DNA from 2 places in the Ureibacillus sp. GCM10028918 genome. Region 2 is predicted to be linked to the other one. Evidence: riboswitches for the same ligand, from Rfam matches in the RefSeq annotation. Region 2 holds a riboswitch; the other holds the start of a gene.
What was found. Region 2 has a riboswitch for preQ1 ahead of queF (preQ(1) synthase). Riboswitches for the same ligand answer to the same signal wherever they lie in the genome.
Positions count from the first base shown of each region.

Region 1: linked by a shared signal. The riboswitch ahead of ACFQU5_RS07835 (QueT transporter family protein) and the one ahead of queF (preQ(1) synthase) in region 2 are both predicted to bind preQ1.

Region 1 covers NZ_JBHTFK010000005.1:987,484-994,958, reverse strand. Annotated here, with positions in the region: gene trpB (tryptophan synthase subunit beta) at 1-530, opposite strand, end outside; gene ACFQU5_RS07850 (phosphoribosylanthranilate isomerase) at 596-1,222, opposite strand; gene trpC (indole-3-glycerol phosphate synthase TrpC) at 1,225-2,022, opposite strand; gene trpD (anthranilate phosphoribosyltransferase) at 2,019-3,056, opposite strand; T-box leader at 3,137-3,389, opposite strand; gene ACFQU5_RS07835 (QueT transporter family protein) at 3,627-4,109, opposite strand; PreQ1 riboswitch class I at 4,116-4,160, opposite strand; gene ACFQU5_RS07830 (ABC transporter substrate-binding protein) at 4,532-5,539, shown strand; gene ACFQU5_RS07825 (ABC transporter permease) at 5,569-6,603, shown strand; gene ACFQU5_RS07820 (ABC transporter ATP-binding protein) at 6,596-7,393, shown strand.
Region 2 covers NZ_JBHTFK010000002.1:639,003-646,477, reverse strand. Annotated here, with positions in the region: gene gucD (alpha-ketoglutaric semialdehyde dehydrogenase GucD) at 1-259, opposite strand, end outside; gene kdgD (5-dehydro-4-deoxyglucarate dehydratase) at 246-1,184, opposite strand; gene ACFQU5_RS03255 (mannonate dehydratase) at 1,287-2,303, opposite strand; gene ACFQU5_RS03250 (VUT family protein) at 2,836-3,375, opposite strand; gene queE (7-carboxy-7-deazaguanine synthase QueE) at 3,419-4,147, opposite strand; gene queD (6-carboxytetrahydropterin synthase QueD) at 4,140-4,613, opposite strand; gene queC (7-cyano-7-deazaguanine synthase QueC) at 4,617-5,276, opposite strand; gene queF (preQ(1) synthase) at 5,390-5,890, opposite strand; PreQ1 riboswitch class I at 6,013-6,059, opposite strand; gene ACFQU5_RS03225 (hypothetical protein) at 6,330-6,521, shown strand; gene ACFQU5_RS03220 (YwbE family protein) at 6,521-6,718, shown strand; gene ACFQU5_RS03215 (DNA alkylation repair protein) at 6,830-7,475, opposite strand, start outside.

The DNA of each region.
Region 1 (7,475 bases), on a different contig from region 2:
ACCCAGTGACGTAATGCTTCATTAACGGCGTCCTTCAATGTTGCCGAACCTTTATCAACCGCCACCACTTTTGTACCAAGAAGCTCCATGCGGAAAACATTTAATGCTTGGCGTTTAACATCCTCGGCCCCCATATAAACGATACATTCTAGGTTCAGAAGGGCGCAGGCTGTCGCAGTAGCAACACCGTGTTGCCCAGCACCAGTCTCCGCAACAATTTTTTTCTTGCCCATCCGTTTTGCAAGTAGTGCCTGCCCGAGGGCGTTATTAATTTTATGGGCACCTGTATGGTTAAGGTCTTCGCGTTTTAAATAGATCTTTGCTCCACCACATTCTTGTGTTAGACGTTCTGCATAATAAAGTGGGGTTTCCCGACCAACATAGTTTTTTAAGTAATAGCGAAGTTCTCCCTGAAAAGTGTCATCATTTTTCACTTTATCATAGGCTTCGTCTAGTTCTTGAAGAGCGGTCATTAATGTCTCGGGAACAAATTGTCCACCGAAACGACCGAAACGTCCTTTAGCTTCCATTGTCATCCTATTTCACTCCTTATCGACTACTTTAAAAGCGGGTCGTAATATCATTGTTTATTTCATTACACTTGTTGTTGAATGCTTGCGCTAGTTGCTGCTTCTATAAATTGTTTTATTAAGTCACTATCCTTTACGCCATTCTTTTCAACACCACTTGAAACATCTACTCCAAATGGCTCCACTTGGCTGATTGCACGAGTGACATTTTCTCTATTAAGTCCGCCGGCTAAAATTACGCGATTCCTTGGAATAGAGAGTTGGTCCAGTAATGACCAATCAAATACATGGCCACTTCCACCAGCATAGTCTGTGCCCGGTGCATCGAATAGGTAATAATCCACATCATAGTCGCTGGCTTTTTCCACATCTTCATAACCCCGAATAGAAACAGCCTTAATGGATGGGTAGCCTAAATGGGTGATAAAAGTAGGGTTCTCGGTTCCATGATACTGAACGAAATCTAACCCGACAGTCTCAACAGCCTCCTGCACTTCTTGCGCTGTTGGATTCACGAAAACGCCTACCTTTTTTACGTGAGAGGGAACTAGCTTGGCAAGATCTCTTGCACGTTCAACAGAAACTCGACGTTTACTTGGAGCGAACATAAATCCAATCCAAGTCGCTCCAGCATCAATGGCAGCTTGAACGTGTTCCTCTTCCTTAAGCCCACAAATTTTTACCTTCACCATCTTTACTTCACGTCCTTTACAAGGGAGGGAAGGGGTACTTGCAGTGCCGATAGAGCTTGCTTTACATTTCCGCTTACCATTAAAGATTCGCCAACTAAAACACCACGGGCACCTGCTTTTGCTACTCTATCTGCATCCGCAGCATCCCAAATTCCACTTTCACTGATAAAGACGATATCTTCGTGAGCCAATATAATATCCGCTAATTTTTCAGTTTGAACAAGGTCTAAGTCAAAGGTTTTTAAATTACGATTGTTCACACCGATGATTTTAGGGTGGATGGCTAAGGCACGGTCCAATTCTTCTTCGTTGTGAACTTCAACTAAAACATCAAGTCCTAATACACTGGCATACGTATAAAAAGCTTTTAACTTTTCATCCGTTAACGCGGCAACAATTAATAAAATCACTGAAGCACCGGCAGCCTTGGCGTAGTCGATTTGTACTTCATGAACGATAAAATCCTTATTCAAAATCGCAATATCCACGCTATTTGCAATGTCAGCTAAGTCCTGAAAGGATCCTTTGAAAAATTTATCTTCAGTTAAAACCGAGATGCATGCTGCACCTGCCTGCTCATATTTCCTCGCTTGTTCTATAGGGTTTGCCCCTTCATTGATAAGTCCCTTTGAAGGGGAGGCACGTTTCATTTCCGAGATCACTTGAAGTGTATCGGCTTTTCGGAGTGTGTCATATAAGGAAAGCCGGGACTTTCGCTCCACCTCAAATGTTGGTTCGTTTGCAAGAAGAGAAGGAATGAGTGTGGCTTTATAATCCAATATCGTTTGTAAGATGGTCATCGTACTGCACGCTCCTTTAAAATGTTTTGACTATAATCCACTACAGCCTCTAACTTTGCTAAAGCTCTTCCGGATAAAATACTGTCACGTGCTAATTCAACACCGTCTACAACGGAGGTCACCTTGCCATTAGCAAACAAAGCAAGCCCGGAGTTTAGTAAAACCGCATCATAATAGGCACTTTGTTTACCATTCAGTAAATCTCTTAAAATAATGGCGTTCTCCTCAGGTACACCGCCGCGTAATGCAGAGACAGGGGCAGGGGTTAAACCTAGTGCTTTAATATCAACAGAGAAAGATTTAATTTCATCGTTTTCGAGCAGGGTAAACGTATTATCCTGATCAAGTGAAGCTTCATCCATTCCTTGGGTTCCGGAAACAACAACTGCTCGTTTGCGACCCAAAATACGAAGCACTTCTGCATAATTGCGAACAAATTCAGGACGGTTAATCCCGACAAGTTGTGTTGTTAAATTAGCTGGATTAGTTAACGGGCCCACCATATTAAAAATAGTTGGTTTTCCAATGGAACGACGAACTTCACCAATGCGTTTTAATTTCGGGTGTACGTTTGGAGCATGCAGGAAAGTAATGCCTGTTTTATTTAATAAATCAACTGAATCCTCGATTGTGAAATCGGTATGAATTCCTAAAGCTTGTAAAACATCCGAACTTCCCGAAGCACTCGAGATTTTACGGTTACCATGCTTGACGACCGAAACGCCATTGGCAGCTAACACAAAAGCAGACGTAGTACTGATATTGAAGCTTTGTAAACCGTCGCCCCCCGTCCCGCAATTATCAAGATAGCTGCCATCTGATAGGTTTAATGGAAGTGCATAGGATTTCATGACCGTTGCAAGAGCGGCAATTTCTTCTGTCGTTTCACCTTTATTGCTTAGGGCGATTAAAAGCTCGGCTATGGCTTCCTTCGGTGTATCCTCATTGAAAATTAATTCAGCGGCTCCAAGCATTTCTTCGTAGGATAAATTAGCATTTTCCTTTACCTTGATTGTGAAAGAGTGGATTGTCATTGGTTTTCATCCTCCTAAAATTGGAATTAGCAGGTTAGATTAGACAATAAAAAAACCCTCTACAAAAGGAAATTCCTTTTGTAGAGGACGATAGATACCGCGTTGCCACCTCTGTTGAAGTACTTGCATACTTCCACCTTGGCGTGTTTTCACGTTGAAGAAGTAACCTCCTAAAAGTGAAAACACTTCCTTGTAACGTAGGAAATACGTCAACTAACAAATGCTAGCTGCTCTCATAAGGCCCATTCACGATCTTGTTCGCACTAGTTTACACCAACCACTAGCTCTCTAAAACGATCAAAAACCGCTACTCTTCTTATTCATCAATTTAGTCTCTGCTATTCTCATCTAAACTCTGCTTTGCTCAAACGGTGGCTGTGCTCCCACAGCCTGCTACCGTATCCGAACAATTAGTTAAGTAGAATTGTAGAGGTAATCTTTCTTTTTGTCAATGTTTTCTGACAAATCCATTTGCTACTGTTTTAAGAAATAAAAAAACCGAGAATTCAAAAATACCCCATTATAATAGGAAATGTTCCTAAAATAGGTACCTTGTTCTCGGTTTAAGTATTAAATTAAATCTTTGAAGTTTAATCGTTTATTTAGTAGATGCATGATCGGCACACCAATTGCTAATACGACGAATTCACCGATAGCACAAGTAACCCATGTCCATAAGAATGGCAGTTCCAGGGCCAGGTTTAGTTCAAATGCGATAATGAACATCGTACAAGTGAATAAGAACGTGTTGATGATCAAACGCAGTAATGTATTTTTTACAAACTTACAAATTAAAATAAAGATTGCAAGTGTAATAATTGAGTGGCCAACCCCAAACACTAAATCGTAAACGCCTAGTGGAGAGAAAAGATTGGAAATAAATACACCAATAACAATTCCTATCATATAGCGAGGGTTAAACGCTACTAGATGATTAAACATCTCAGATACACGGAATTGAATTTCCGTAAATCCAAATGGTGCAACTAACATGGTAACAGCGATGTAAAGAGCTGCAATAATCCCTGTCGTTGCCAAAAATTTTATCTTCATTTTCATTTCTCCTTAGTTTTTTTGCGTGGGAGGTTCTCGAACCACGTGAAAAGAGCACAGAGAATTATATTATTATAATTTATTGTGTATGTCAAATTATTATTAAAAATAGCTGTAGTGTAAAAGAGTAAATATTACACGATACGATAAGTGTCGAAAAATTGTCACAGATTTTATATTTTATTAATATAGTTAATTTTGATGATAAAATGAGTACTTTAGCGATTTAAATCAACAAATTATTTTATTGGAAGAGATATTCTGGAGTTGTTAATATCAGAACATTCTAAATGTTATTGACTATTAAATAGGTTCAATGTAATATAATCGACAAACTCGAATTTTTTGAATAGTAAAATAGATTAGAATACCTATTCAATATAAGTCGTGTATTAGAGAGATGAAAATTAGGGGGAAAAAACATGCGAAATAGTACGAAAAAGCTTTCATTCTTACTATTTGGACTGGTACTTTTATTAGCTGCTTGTGGTGGTAGTGAAACATCTACGGACTCTACAGAAGATACTAGTACTGGGACAACAGAAGAAGCAAAATCATTTAAAGTAGGAATTACGCAAATCGTGGAGCATCCATCATTAGATGCGGCAACTGAAGGGTTTAAAGCGGCACTGGAAGAGGCTGGTTTAGATGTAGAATTTGTTGAAGAAAATGCTCAAAACGATCAAAGTATGAACACAACTATTGCCCAAAACTTAGTGAATGAAGGTGTTGATTTAATTTTTGCTAATTCAACTCCATCAGCACAAGCAGTTAAAGGGGCAACATCAGATATTCCAATTTTATTCACATCAGTTACAGATGCAGTAGGTGCAGAGCTAATTGACTCTATGGAAGCACCAGGTGGAAATGTTACTGGTACTGTTGATTTGCACCCAGATACAATTGCAAATACTGTAGCATTTTTAAAGGATGAATTGGGCGCGAAAAAAGTAGGGACAGTATATAACACCGGTGAGCAAAACTCTGTTGCTCAGATTGAACAAGTTAAAGGTTTATTGGAAGAAGCTGGTCTTGAGTTAGTGGAAGCATCTGTTTCTACATCAGCAGAAGTAAAACAAGCCACAGAATCATTGATTGGTAAAGTAGATTCACTTTATATCATCACGGATAACACGGTTGTATCGGCGCTGGAATCAGTAATTGAAGTAGCAAGCGCTAACCAGCTGCCTTTAATGGTAGGGGAGCTGGATTCAGTTGAACGTGGCGGATTAGGTGCTTACGGGTTTGAATATTATGATATCGGCTACGAAGCTGGTGAAATGGCAGTGAAAATTTTAAATGGAGAAGCTACTCCTTCTGAAATTCCATCTGCATATCCTGCAAACCTAAAATTACTTATTAATAAAGGTGCTGCTGATACATTAGGTCTTGAAATCAGTGAATCCTGGAACGCAGAAGTATACGAATAAACTAGAAGTTGGTTAGGAGATGATTCAATATGTTTACAGCGATGTTCGGTTCAGTTGAGCAAGGAATCATCTATGCAATTATGGCACTCGGAGTGTATCTAACATTCCGAGTGTTAGATTTTCCGGATTTAACGGTTGATGGAAGCTTTGTAACCGGGGCAGCTACTGCAGCAATGATGATTGCACTGGGCTACCACCCGATACTAGCTACATTAATGGCAATTGTTGCTGGATTTATTGCAGGATGTATGACAGGTCTATTACACACAAAAGGAAAGATAAATCCATTACTTTCAGGGATTTTAATGATGATTGCGTTGTATTCTATCAATCTTCGCATTATGGGATTATCTGCAGAAAATGCAATTGTGAAACCAAATATTCCACTGATGAATGCTGATACAATTTTTTCACAGTTTCAAAGTTTTTGGAGTAATTTAGGGGTTGATGCAGCTCTAACAAATTTTATTAAGAATACGTTAGGCATTCAAACCGCTCCATCTACTTGGGGTACCATTTTAGTAGTGTTAATCATTACACTCATCATCAAGTTTATTGCAGATTGGTTCTTAAAAACGGAAGTGGGGCTGGCGATTCGTGCAACAGGTGATAACAAGCGAATGATTCGAAGTTTCTCAGCAAACACGGATGGCTTAATTGTATTAGGGCTGGGTCTTTCAAATGCCTTGGTTGCATTTTCTGGAGCTTTAATCGCACAATACTCAAAATTTGCCGATGCAAATATGGGAATTGGGATGATTGTAATCGGTCTTGCATCGGTAATTATCGGGGAGGCCATCTTTGGAACGAAGACGATTTTCCGTACGACACTAGCAGTCGTTGCGGGGGCCATTATTTACCGAATCATTTACGCGGTTGCATTACGTATCGACTGGTTAGATACTTCAGATATGAAGTTAATTACCGCGATAATCGTTATTTTGGCATTAGTCATTCCACAAATGGTAGATAAGCGCCGCGAGAAAAAACGAAAAGAAAAAAGGCGGATTGAGCGGCTAGATCAGCAAAGAGAATTGATGCAGGGAGGGAATCACCTTGCTTAAATTAGAGGGCATCAACAAAATTTTTAATGAAGGTACTCCTGATGAAAAAATCGCATTAGATAATATTAATCTACATTTAGCACCCGGTGATTTTGTGACTATAATCGGAAGCAATGGTGCTGGAAAATCGACAATGATGAATATGATTTCTGGTGCCTTAACACCTGACTTTGGTGCCGTAACCATTGAGGGGAAAGAGGTAACAAAATTACCGGAATTTAAACGTTCTCAGTACATCGGTCGCGTGTTCCAAGATCCGATGGCAGGTACTGCACCATCAATGACGATTGAGGAGAATTTGGCCATTGCGTATTCGCGTAACGCGAAACGGTCTTTTAGAAGAGGAGTAAGCCGTAGCCGTCGCGATTTCTTTAAGTCTTCACTAGAGAAATTAGGGCTAGGTCTTGAAAACCGCTTTAATGCAAAGGTTGGTATGCTTTCCGGTGGGGAACGACAAGCGTTATCACTATTAATGGCAACATTTACAAAGCCGTCAATCTTGCTTTTGGATGAACATACAGCGGCCCTTGACCCATCCCGTGCCGAATTAATCACTCGATTGACAAAGCAACTGGTCGAAGAGGGGAACTTAACAACCTTAATGGTTACGCATAACATGCAACAGGCGATTGATCTTGGGAACCGTTTAATCATGATGGATAAAGGGCAAATCATTCTATCGATTGATGATGAGAAAAAACCAGCACTAACAATCCCAGATTTAATGTCAGAGTTCGAAAAAATCCGTGGCGAAAAAATGAACTCAGACCGCGCGTTGTTGGGAAGCTAGCTTGTACATGTGTGGAGCTTCTTTGCAGAACGGACATCAGTTAGAATTTTACGTAGGCGTGAAGCTTGTGAAAGTTGAAACT
Region 2 (7,475 bases):
CCAATACATTAGATACCTTCAGCAAGTAATCTCCGCGTGTAGGTGCAGCAAGTCGACTCCAGGATTTATGTGCCTCGTTTGCTGCCGTAAACGCTTCGTTTACTTCTTCAACTGAAGATTTTTGAACAATCCCTACTACTTCTGAAGGATTTGCTGGGTTGGTACTTTCAGATACTTGACCAGTCGCTGAATTCACCCATTCACCATTAATGTAGTTTCCATATACTTTTACAGCATGTTCTTGATTAGTTACCGACATATGATCCATCTCCTTTTAAAGTTCCGTATCTTTCCTCTGCTTTTGCAATAATCGCTTTAAGTGCTTCATAATGTTCAGGCTCTACCGGAGCAATTGGCGGTCGAACATTATTCCTTACCGGTAAGCCAACAATTTGCATCCCAGCTTTAATTAGTGAAACTGCATATCCTTTCTTTTGTCTGCGGATATTATGAATCGGGAAAATAATGTCTTCATAAATTTCACTAACTTTTTGTTTATCCCCATTTTTTAAAGCTTCAAAATATTGTTTCGATACATAAGGGATATAGTTCGAAATGGCAGATGAATATGTGTCATATCCAATCGTGACATAAGTTGGCATCGTTACCTCTGCAAGCGGCATTCCGTTAATCCAAACGAAACGGTCACCCAACGCTTGTGTAAATTCTACATTCACTTCGATATTTCCTGCTCCATCTTTAAACCCTTTAAGCTGAGGTATTTCAGCTAATCTTTTTAATGTGTCTACAGTAAGAATACAGTTGTCACGCTGATATACAATTGCATTTAATTCTGTACTTTCTGCAATTGTTCTAACATATTCATAGATTCCATCCTGCGAAGGTTCAATCAGGTATGGCGGTAAAATTAGATATCCGTCCAAATGATGCTTTGCCGATAATTTAGTTTGCTGTAATGCTGCAGTAATGTTCCCTCCAACACCTGTATAGATCGGAACACGCCCCTTTACAACTTCTTTCGCTTTGATAATTAGTTGCTCATACTCTTCGTTATCGATTGCGTGTAATTCACCCGCACCACAAGCGATAAAGACAGATTCTAAACCATTTTCAATTAAAAATTCAACATTGCGCTGAAAAGCCACATAATCAATTGATAAATCATCATTCATTGGTGTTACTGGAAAACCTAAAATACCTCTTGGAATCTCTCTTGTTTGCATATTATTAACCTTCTTTCGTTATATTTTATTTTTAAATACCCCTTTGTAATATTGTTAGACAATTATTAATTGAATGGGGCTATGTCGAATAAAGCTACGTCATTATGCTCTACCTTTATACTCCACTAATGCATTTAATAAAGCTTTCATATAACCGATAGAGTATGCAAAGCCTAAACTAGAATGTTTCCACCCTATATTCGAAAATGCCCACTTGTCATCTAAATCAGGTGTGTCACCTGCAAAAGTAAGAACATGATCCGGATTAATACATCCTTGGTACCCAACTTTGTCAAGTTCAAGCAAAATTTTAAACATGTTGAGATCCCCATCATCTAGCATCGCTTCTTCAAAAGCACCTGCTGTTGGGAGGCTGCCACGAACATTTCGGAAGTGAACTAAGAAGATACGATTCTTTCTTCCAAAATGATTGATTTCGTCCATAACAAGGGAAGATCCTCCTGCTTCAGCTCTAGTTCCAATACAATACACAAAACCAACATTTTTTTGAGGGAAGTCATCGATAATACGGTGAAGACCTATCCCTCCAAAAGGAGAATCCGGGTGTGGTGTATCTGAAGGATGCATCGCAACATTTACGTTGTTATCTAGTGCCACGTCAACAATTTCTCGATACGCACGTTGGAAATTACCCCACCAACGCGTAAGCTCCTCACTTGTAGGGGTAGGATCCTTTTTGCTTAGTAATCCCACACTTTCCCCTCTACCAATCAAGCCTCCACGTTGTATAGACTTATAGCTTTGCGAACGACCGTAGAACACATCACCTTCGAATCGTTGTCGTACAATTCCAATTCCTGCCTCTCCAAAAGTTTTAACGGCTTTGATAGAATTTTCAAGTTGTTTTTCACTACCTGGCTGTTCTTCCATAAATGCCTGTGTAATATTGGGAAGCGTTACACGATTCACTTCTAATCCCCAGCTGCGCAAACGCTTTTTCAACTTCAAAAGTTCGTCTAAATCAGGAAACCCCTGTTCTTTAACTCCTTTAAAAGAATGTCCAATACCAAAGTCTACACAATCAATCCCTAATTGCACCATCTGCTGTAAATCTAAATCAGAAAGATCAGTTGTATTGACAGTTACTGAAATTTTCACATTTGTCACCTCTCCTTTTCTGATACTTTTCAAATTATCCATAATGGTCATATAGAACTTGAAATTTCTATGAAGTATGCTAAGTACTTAAGTACACCAATTTACTTATTAGTGTATTTTTCGTAATACCGCTATATAGGTGCCAATCAAAAACCTTTCGTGAAAGCGATTTCAACAATGATGACAGCAACTACCTCAATACTTAACATGAATAAAAAGGGTTTCGTATGAAACATCTCATCCTCTTCATCTTTATAGAATTTTCTGATAAATTAATTGTAAGACAATAATACAATACAAGTCAATACGTTTCTTTTGATAATTTTTTATATTTTTGTAGAATTGCCACAATTTTTATTTAGGTTTCAAGAATCTTTGGTTCAATTTCAAAAATATTTACATCTTTAACATGAATACTGCCTAAACTCAATATGTGAGGTATATACACAAACATCCCAAAGTTAATACCTTTTTTAAAATAGAACAACCTCCCTTCATGGCAGAAAGGAGGTTGGTTATTTCTATTTAACTTTTACCCTGTAATCATATCTTTCTCTTTTATTCCATGAATTTGATTTAAGATCAAAGCACCAAACGTTTGAATAATCGTTTTTACGATTACTTGACCTATAATGGCAGCCGGCACTGCTTCCCATGGTAAAAACCCTGCTCCAAGTGGACTTAAACCGATAATAACGAAAATTACAGAATCCAACAGTCCTCCAACAATTCCACTATAGAATACTCGCCAAGCCATTGGGAGTTTTAAACGTGTATAAATTTCTGTATCAGCCGTTTCAGCAACTAAAAATGAAATTGCCGATGCTGCAACAATCATTAATGTGTCACCTAAAGAATAGGAAACTACTGCTGATAAAAATAATGCTGTAAAGATAAATAGATAGGTTCTTCCTCGACCATATTTATTTTGCACAAGATCTCGGAAAATGAAAGTAGCTCCAACAAAAAGAGTTCCCATTGGAACGATGAACATACCAAATTCTAATGGTGCAAATCGCGCTGTGACTACATTGGCAATCACAATTGATAATAAATAAAATACTATTCTCATGTGTCTCTCCTTAAATCATCTTAAAATATTTGTAGATTCATAACTATACGCCTCTTTTATTTCCCCAAACAAGCGTATGTAGTTGTGGCAAAACTTTAACATTCCTTAATTCATCATCTGCAACTACCTTGTCAATTAATGTTTCGTATTTCTCCAGTAAATGACTGATCAATTGCTTATTATTACCCTGTGCAATATCGTCATTACCTACTTGAAGGTAAAAAGGAATTGTAGGGTACCTGAGATGAATTTTCTTTGCATAATCATAATCTTCTTCATTAAAGACAACTATTTTTAGTGAAATATGCTGATTGCTGTCTCGAGTTTCAAGTTTTTCTACCATTTCAGAAAGGATTGAATAATTCGTTTCCATTCCTGAACTCGGAGGCTTTGGCGAGATTGTTAATTCATCTATCTTATATAGCCAATCTTGCCATTTGCTCCCCTGTGTCTCCACTGCGATTTTTATGTCATTTGCATTTAAAATCGAAATGAGTGATTCTAGATTTCGAAGAAGTACAGGATTTCCACCTGAAATCGTCACAAATGAAAAACCATCGCCTCCAAGACGCTTCAACTCAGCCCATATCTCTTCAGCTGTCATTTGAGCAATTAAATGCTTTCCACTACCGTCCCATGTAAATGCAGAATCGCACCATGAACAGGAGTAGTCACAACCAGCAGTCCTCACAAACATCGTCTTCTGCCCAACTACCATTCCTTCACCCTGTATAGTCGGTCCAAAAATTTCAATAACGGGAATTTTACTCAAGATTCATCCACTCCCGTCTAACTTCTGCATAGCTTGTGGGCGTTTCATATAATCGAACAAATTCTACTCTCAAATCGTTTGCTTCCTGTAGCTGAAGCAATGCTTGCGAAAGTTTTTCATAAATCCAAACTACAATATTTTCTGCAGTTGTATTCATTGAAGGCAGTGTTTCATTCAAATAACGATGGTCTAAATCTATCTCAATTTTTTGTTTCCATATTTCTTTTATATCGCTGAAATCTATTACTAAGCCACGTTCATCTGTATAGCCACTTATCCCTAATATTGCGCGATACGTATGGCCATGCAGGTTTTTACATTTACCTTCATAGTTATGTAAGTGATGTGCTGCATCAAAGGTAAATTCTTTGCTGACGAGAACACGCTTAGAATGATATTTTAATTCATTTCTCTTTATATCCTCGTCAATTCTTTGGAGCTTGTCGACAATTCGAAATTCATCCAAGTCTTAACACTCCTTTTTAAAGCTTAAATATTCATCAAGCCCTTTTTGACGCAATTTACAAGCCGGACATTCCCCACATCCGCCTGCAATCACACCGTTATAGCAAGTCAACGTTTTTTCACGAACAAATTCAAGAGCGCCTAATTTGTCTGCCAGCTCCCAAGTTTGTGCTTTGTTCAACCACATTAGCGGTGTCTCGATTACAAAGGAATCGTCCATCGATAGATTTAGCGTTACATTTAAGGATTTTATAAAAATGTCGCGACAGTCAGGATATCCACTGAAGTCTGTCTCGCATACTCCGGTAACGATGTGTTTTGCTCCCACTTGACTTGCTAATACACCTGCAAATGAAAGAAACAGCAAATTTCGGCCGGGAACAAATGTAGATGGCAGTTCTCCATCATTTCCATCTGCTACTTCAATATCATTTCTTGTTAATGCATTTGGTGCAAGTTGATTTAGAAGCGACATATCCAATATATGATGCTTCACATCTAATTCCTTAGCAATCTCTTTTGCACATTCAATTTCAAGACTATGCCGTTGACCATAATCAAAAGTCACTGCTTCTACCTCTGAAAAACGTTTCTTTGCCCAGAACAGACAAGTCGTGCTGTCCTGACCGCCGCTAAACACAACCAATGCTTTTTCTCGCTTCATGTATAAAACTCCCTTAATTGAAAAAACAGCACTCTAAGAGAAATGCTGTTTCTTCTTAGTTTTTTAAAGAGGGTAGCTAAAACCTCTTCCTTCCTATAAGAAGGATTATTCAATTATCGATTATCGATTTTTTCTGGATTTAGATCATGATTCATTAAACGGTAATTCGCCATTTCTTCATACTTTGTTCCAGGTTTTCCATAATTGCACCATGGGTCAATAGAGATTCCACCACGTGGCGTAAATTTCCCCCATACTTCAATATATCTTGGATCTAATAGTTTAATTAAATCATTCATAATGATGTTGACGCAGTCTTCATGGAAATCTCCATGGTTTCTGAAACTAAACAAATAAAGTTTCAGAGATTTGCTTTCTACAATTTTCTTATCCGGAATATATGAAATATACATTGTCGCAAAATCAGGCTGACCTGTAATCGGACAAAGACTAGTAAATTCTGGACAGTTAAACTTAACAAAATAATCACGGTTCGAATGAAGACTATCTACTGCCTCCAAAACTTCCGGTGCATAATCAGTTGCATATTGAGTATTTTGGTTTCCTAGTAGTGTTAAATCATTTAAGCCTTCTGTATTTTTTCGGCCAGACATAAAAAAAACCTCCTTGAAAATGTATCCCAACATTAATCAAGAGAGGCTTTAGCACACGCAATATAAAAAATAAGAAACAAATAAAAAAGCCACGTCCTTTTATGGACATGGCATAGTGTCATGTTTCCATAGTTTTTTATAGAGGGTATCAGCTATGAACCTCTCCCGATTCGTTCGGGCAATTAATTCTTCATCATATTAAAGAAAATTCTGGAGGAAGTCAATACATTTTTTCCATATTTCCTAGTTTAGAACAATTCCAGCATTCCTTTTTGTTTTACTCTCGTTGGAATCACTTATCATGGACTAGTCTCACCATTTTACGGCTTCTAATTCCAGTTGAAAATCAAACTCCACATTTACTGTATGACCATTCTTTCCAAAGCCGTGAAAATAGATTATACTTGACTGACTAACGTATGCCTTAGGAGGAATTTCTATGACAGAGAATAATCAAAATGAATCACCGAAGAAGAAAAGTTTGCAAGAGCTGGTAAAGCAGCAGCTTGAGAACAAAAAGAACAACGCCAATAATGGCAAGGGTAAAATAAAAGCTGACCTATCAAGCCAAAAAATGAAAAGCCAACAAACAAAGAAAGCTAGCAATACCCGCAGAAAAATGGGTGTTTAATGAACGGCCAAAATCGTAAAGATATACTACCTGGCATCACTGTAGATATCGTCTTAAAAAAAGATCAAAGAACCGGTACACTTACCAGGGGAATTGTAAAAGACATTCTGACCAAATCGCCGAATCATCCTCATGGAATTAAAGTTCGGCTTACGGATGGGCAGATTGGTCGAGTTCAGCAAATTCATTCGAAATAAAAACATGAAATAGCATTCAAGTAGTTTATTCTACTACTTGGATGCTTTACTTACTTTGAGAGGAATTATATGTATTAAACCGTTAGTTTACATAATAAAATTATTGTTACCTTAACATCTAACATATTTTCGTTTAAAACCAAGTGCCCCTCGATCAAGATCCTTTTGAATATTTGCGGATATATCCACAATGCTGCCTTTTTTGTTGTCTCGTTTTATCTCAACTGTTCCAATTGATTTTGCGATTTCAACCGCTTTTTCATGGACAGGTACAAATGAAATTGCAGCTGTATAGACAAAATTACACATCGAAGATTTTGTACGTTCAGGAGAGTTATGAATTGTTTTTTCAATTTGATCTAACATATCTGAGACTTTGCTGGGATCAAATTCATAATCTGGGCGATTCCCAAATAGCCAGCAGTAACAGCTCCAGCCTGCCGACATCCGAAGTTCTTCCCCACTTTCAATCCATTTATCTGATACCTTTTGTGCAATATCAGTTTCAGCCAATGTTACAGCAACTACATAATCTGACAGCATATAAAAATAGGCTCCATCTATCCAACGCTCAAAATCTGCTTCGGTCATAATCGTTGGATCGGCAATCATACCAGCAAAATACATCGCATCATAGTTCCCCGAGGCGTATAACTGTTCAGCTAAATCCTGATTATTTTTGTTTTTCTTTCCAAGAGGTTTCATTGCACCTGTTGCCACACCAAATACTGGTTCGTGTGCTCCATTGCTTATGTAA